2 regions of the Pseudomonas sp. R1-7 genome follow, and region 2 is predicted to be linked to the other one. Evidence: predicted binding sites of a transcription regulator. Region 2 holds the regulator's gene; the other holds the start of a gene.
What was found. The regulator sigma-54, encoded in region 2, starts transcription at its own class of promoters, with help from an activator protein. The targets are predictions, from matches to a motif close to ANTGGCATNNANNTTGCTNT.
Positions count from the first base shown of each region.

Region 1: a site for sigma-54 is predicted at 1,473-1,492, ahead of glnA (type I glutamate--ammonia ligase). Genes of this name have one in related genera too.

Region 1 covers NZ_CP071661.1:427,706-430,815, reverse strand. Annotated here, with positions in the region: gene thiI (tRNA uracil 4-sulfurtransferase ThiI) at 1-1,258, opposite strand, end outside; gene glnA (type I glutamate--ammonia ligase) at 1,587-2,993, shown strand.
Region 2 covers NZ_CP071661.1:1,048,840-1,051,949, forward strand. Annotated here, with positions in the region: gene ptsN (PTS IIA-like nitrogen regulatory protein PtsN) at 1-356, opposite strand, end outside; gene hpf (ribosome hibernation-promoting factor, HPF/YfiA family) at 369-677, opposite strand; gene J3P79_RS04590 (RNA polymerase factor sigma-54) at 754-2,253, opposite strand; gene lptB (LPS export ABC transporter ATP-binding protein) at 2,417-3,110, opposite strand, start outside.

The DNA of each region.
Region 1 (3,110 bases), 620 kb from region 2:
CATCGTCCGGATGACGGATGTCGATGATGATCTGACCGGCCAGCGCTTCGCCGACTTCTTCAATCTGGATGTCCTGGCCCAATTCGTCGATGACCCGATCGATCGGTACCAGCCTGGCGTTCTCGATCGCGCGCTCGAGTACCGCCATGTCGAATTCTTTCTCTTCGTGCTCCACGCGCCCGCGCTTGGCCGCCGTCTTCGGGTTGACCGAGATGACTCCGCAATACTCCGGCATGTGCCGGGCAAAATCGGCGGTGCCAATCTCGTTGGCCGTGTCGATGATGTCCTGCTTGTGGCTGGCGATCAGCGGACGCAGCACGAGCTTTTCGGTCACGCAGTCGATCACCGACAGGTTCGGCAGCGTCTGGCTCGACACCTGGGAAATCGCCTCGCCGGTCACCAGCGCGTCGATGTGCAGGCGGTCGGCGATGCTCGTCGCGGCACGCAACATCATACGCTTCAAAATGACGCCCATATGACTGTTATCGACTTTGCCGAGAATCTCGCCCAGGACTTCCTCGAACGGCACGCTCACAAATAACACGCGTTGGGAGCTGCCGTACTTCTTCCAGATGAAGTGCGCCACTTCCATTACGCCCAGTTCGTGGGCACGACCGCCAAGGTTGAAAAAGCAGAAATGGCTCATCAGGCCGCGACGCATGATCTGGTAGGCGGCAACGGTGGAGTCGAAACCACCGGACATCAATACCAGCGTCTGCTCCAGGGAGCCCAGCGGGTACCCGCCGATGCTGTCGTGCTGGCTGTGGATCACGAACAACCGCTGGTCGCGAATTTCGATGCGCACTTCGATCTGCGGTTCTTTCAGCGAAATACCGGCGGCGCCGCACTGCCGGCGCAACTGGCTGCCGACGTACTTTTCCACGTCCATCGAACTGAACGGGTGCTTGCCGGCGCGCTTGCAACGTACGGAAAAGATCTTCCCGGCCAGGGCATCACCATAATGGAGCATGCATTTGGCGAGGATGTCGTCGAAGTCCCCCAGCGGATATTCGTCGACCTGCAGGAAATGCGCGATACCCGGCATGCAGCTCAGGCGCTCGGTCATTTCCTTGAGTAGCTTGGGTTCGCTGACGCGGGTTTCCAGTTCGAGATTGTCCCACACGCCATTCACCACCACGGCCGGGTCCAGGTCACGGAGCACGGCACGGATGTTCTTGGCCAACTGGCGGATGAAACGCATCCGTACCGGGCGGCTCTTGATGGTGATCTCGGGGAAGACTTTTACGATTAGTTTCATGAAAACAGCGCGCGAACGGCCAGCCGAAAAAGGGGGGCGCGGATTATAGCGGAAATTGCTCAAGGTTTAACCAGTTAATGTGAAGATGGTTTTGCATGCACCAAAACAGGTCATTATCGATTGACTGCGCAACATTGCAGTGCGTTATTGTCTGACAATCTTGGATTTACGCCTTTAAAAGCGTGGATTTGGTGCAAAAAACCCATGGTGGGGCACTGGCATGCAATTTGCTCCCTTGTGAGGCAGGTTGCCTTGGCAGAGTATTCGCGCCGGCATCACCCATATCTAAGGGCACTCCACTACCCGCCCGAAGCCACCCGGAGGACATATGTCGAAGTCGGTTCAACTCATCAAAGATCATGACGTCAAGTGGATTGATCTGCGCTTCACTGACACCAAAGGCACTCAACATCACGTGACCATGCCGGCCCGTGATGCGCTGGACGACGAATTCTTCGAAATCGGCAAGATGTTCGACGGTTCCTCCATCTCCGGCTGGAAAGGCATCGAAGCCTCCGACATGATCCTGATGCCGGACGACAGCACTGCCGTCCTGGACCCGTTCACCGAAGAGCCGACCCTGATCCTGGTCTGCGACATCATCGAACCTTCGACCATGCAAGGCTATGACCGCGACCCGCGCGCCATCGCCCACCGTGCCGAGGAATACCTGAAGTCCACCGGTATCGGCGACACCGCTTTCTTCGGTCCAGAGCCTGAGTTCTTCATCTTCGACTCGGTCAAGTTCAAGTCCGACATCTCCGGTTCCATGTTCAAGATCTTCTCCGAACAGGGTTCGTGGATGTCCGACCAGGACGTGGAAGGCGGCAACAAAGGCCACCGTCCAGGTATCAAGGGCGGTTACTTCCCGGTTCCACCGTTCGATTTCGACCACGAAATCCGTACCTCCATGTGCAACGCGCTGGAAGAAATGGGCCAGACCGTCGAAGTTCACCACCACGAAGTGGCGACTGCCGGCCAGAACGAAATCGGCGTGAAGTTCAACACGCTGGTGAAGAAGGCTGACGAAGTACAGACCCTGAAGTACTGCGTACACAACGTGGCTGACGCCTACGGCCGCACCGCGACCTTCATGCCAAAGCCTCTGTACGGCGACAACGGTTCGGGCATGCACGTGCACATGTCGATCTCCAAAGACGGCAAGAACACCTTCGCAGGCGAAGGTTATGCCGGCCTGTCGGATACCGCCCTGTACTTCATCGGCGGCATCATCAAGCACGGTAAGGCCCTGAACGGCTTCACCAACCCGTCGACCAACTCTTACAAGCGTCTGGTACCAGGCTTCGAAGCCCCGGTGATGCTGGCCTACTCGGCTCGCAACCGTTCCGCCTCGATCCGTATTCCTTACGTGAACAGCCCGAAAGCCCGCCGTATCGAAGCGCGTTTCCCGGATCCGGCTGCCAACCCATACCTGGCCTTCGCTGCACTGATGATGGCCGGCCTGGACGGTATCCAGAACAAGATCCACCCTGGCGATGCCGCTGACAAAAACCTGTATGACCTGCCGCCTGAAGAGGCCAAGGAAATCCCACAGGTTTGTGGCAGCCTGAAAGAAGCCCTGGAAGAGCTGGACAAAGGCCGTGCGTTCCTGACCAAGGGCGGCGTATTCAGCGATGACTTCATCGACGCTTACATCGCACTGAAAAGCGAAGAAGAAATCAAGGTTCGCACCTTCGTACACCCACTGGAATATGAGCTGTACTACAGCTGCTGATCCGGTTAGCGCCGCCACGCACGGCGTGAACTGAAAACAGGCCTCCTTCGGGAGGCCTTTTTCATGGGCGCAGGATACGTGCATGATGCATCGTCGCCCCCCTTACAAGACGAGATT
Region 2 (3,110 bases):
CGCAGCAGCTCGAGGTGCGCATCGGTTGCCGCTTCCGGAACCAGCAATACGAACAGCAGGTCGACCGGCGCGCCGTCGATGGCGTCGAAATCTATGGGGGCTTCAAGGTGCAGCAGCGCGCTGATCGGCGCTTCACAGCCCTTGAGGCGGCAATGGGGAATAGCGATGCCGTTGCCAAAACCGGTGGAACCGAGTTTTTCACGGGCAATGAGGGCCTCGAAGACATCCTGCATCACCAGATCAGGCACCTCGCGGTGGATCAGGTTGGCGATTTGTTCGAGGGCTTTCTTTTTACTGCCACCCGGCGCGTTCACTTGGGAACGGCCGGGGGTCAGGATGGTTTCTAGTCGGATCATGGATTGGGGGGGTTAACGACCGGTTGCGCCCTGGAGGAGGCTCTGGGTCTTTTCCTTATGCTTTTTGAGTTGGCGATCCAGCTTGTCGGTCAGCAGGTCAATCGCGGCATACATGTCTGAATGCTCTGCGTTGGCAACCACTTCTCCGCCGGGAATATGCAGCGTGGCTTCGATTTTCTGCAGCAGCTTTTCGACGTTCATCGTGACTTGCACATTGGTGATCTTGTCGAAATGCCTTTCCAATCGGTCGAGTTTTTCGCCGATGTAGGTGCGCAGGGGTTCGGTCACTTCCAGTTGGTGTCCACTGATGTTGACTTGCATACAGCTTCTCCTTCGTTGCCAGTGCATAAAGCGGCAGGCTGGGTTGCCTGCCACTGGAACGCTGTGGCGTGGCCCGTTACATCAACCGCTTGCGTTCGCTCGAAGGTGCGATCCCGAGGGATTCGCGGTATTTGGCGACGGTACGGCGGGCCACCTGAATGCCTTGTGCCTCCAGTAAACCAGCGATCTTGCTGTCACTCAACGGCTTTTTCTGATTTTCCGCGGCGACCAGTTTTTTGATGATCGCGCGGATGGCCGTGGACGAGCATTCGCCGCCTTCGGAGGTGCTGACATGGCTGGAGAAAAAGTATTTCAATTCATAGATGCCCCGCGGGGTATGCATGAATTTCTGGGTAGTGACGCGTGAAATCGTCGATTCGTGCATGCCCACCGCCTCGGCAATGTCATGCAGGACCAACGGTTTCATCGCTTCGTCGCCATACTCCAGGAAGCCGCGCTGATGCTCTACGATCTGGGTGGCAACCTTCATCAGGGTTTCGTTGCGGCTCTGCAGGCTCTTGATGAACCAGCGCGCCTCCTGCAATTGGTTGCGCATGAAAGTATTGTCGGCGCTGGTGTCGGCACGTTTCACGAAGCCGGCGTACTGGGCATTGACGCGCAGCTTGGGCACCGACTCCTGGTTGAGCTCCACCAGCCAACGATCGTTGTGCTTGCGCACGATCACGTCGGGAACCACATATTCGGGTTCGGTGGATTCGATCTGCGAGCCGGGGCGCGGATTGAGGCTTTGCACCAACTCGATGACCTGGCGCAGCTCATCTTCCTTGAGCTTCATGCGGCGCATCAGTTGGCTGTAGTCGCGGCCGCCCAACAGGTCGATGTAATCGGTGACCAAGCGCTTGGCTTCAGTCAGCCAAGGGGTCTTGGCGGGCAGTTGGCGCAATTGCAGCAACAGGCACTCGCCCAGGTTGCGAGCGCCGATGCCCGCGGGTTCGAACTGCTGGATGCGGTGAAGGACGGCTTCGATTTCGTCCAGCTCGATGTCGAGCTCGGGGTCGAATGCTTCGAGAATTTCTTCCAGCGTCTCGTCCAGGTAGCCCTGATTGTTGATGCAATCGATCAGGGTCACGGCGATCAGGCGATCGGTATCGGACATCGGCGCCAGGTTCAATTGCCAGAGCAGATGACTCTGCAGGCTCTCGCCGGCGGAAGTGCGGGTGGTGAAATCCCATTCGTCGTCGTCGCCGCTGCTCGGCAAGCTGCTCGCGCTGGTCTGATAGACGTCTTCCCACGCAGTGTCCACGGGCAGGTCGTTGGGAATGCGCTCGTTCCATTCACCATCTTCGAGGTTATCCACCGTAGGGGCGGCTTCCTGCTGGTAGGACGGTTCCTGGATCTCGGGGGTGGTTTTCTGTTCGACGTTGTCGGCCAGTGGATCGGTGTTGTCGAAGTCGTCGCCTTCTTCCTGGCGCTCGAGCATCGGATTGGATTCCAAGGCCTCCTGGATTTCCTGTTGCAGATCCAGGGTCGACAATTGGAGCAGGCGGATGGCCTGTTGCAGCTGCGGTGTCATCGTCAGCTGCTGGCCCATTCTCAAGACTAGCGATGGTTTCATGGCAGGGGCTAAACACCTTATTTGCCGGCGCACATGCGCCATCCACTACAGGGCGCCGGAGCGCCAAACTTAAGCAAATTATATGCCTGAAACCGAGGTGTTTGCCTAGGGCGTCGTCACAATAAAATTGGCAACGCCCGGACGATTCGCCAGGCACTTGCGCTTACAGGCGGAACTCATGACCCAGATAAACTTCCTTCACCAGTTCGTTGGCCAGGATGGTGGCGGAGTCACCTTCGGCAATCAACTGGCCATCGTTGACGATATAGGCAGTTTCGCAGATATCCAGTGTTTCGCGAACGTTGTGGTCGGTGATCAACACGCCGATCCCCTTGGCCTTGAGGTGGTGGATGATCTGCTTGATGTCGCCGACCGAAATCGGGTCCACGCCGGCGAAGGGTTCGTCGAGTAGAATGAATTTCGGCGCGGTGGCCAGGGCGCGGGCGATTTCCACGCGACGACGTTCACCGCCGGACAGGCTCATGCCGAGGTTGTCGCGAATGTGGCTGATATGGAATTCCTGCAGCAGGCTTTCCAGCTCCTGGCGACGACCGGCCTTGTCGAGCTCCTTGCGGGTCTCGAGAATCGCCATGATGTTGTCGGCAACCGACAGTTTGCGGAAGATCGACGCTTCTTGTGGCAGATAGCCGATGCCAGCCCTTGCCCGGCCGTGCATCGGCTGGTGGCTCACGTCCAGGTCGTCGATCAGTACGCGACCCTGATCGGACTGGACCAGGCCGACGATCATGTAGAAACAGGTTGTCTTGCCGGCGCCGTTGGGGCCGAGCAAGCCGACGATCTGGCCGCTGTCGATGGACAGGCTGACATCGCGCACAACCTGGCGGCTCTTGTAGCTC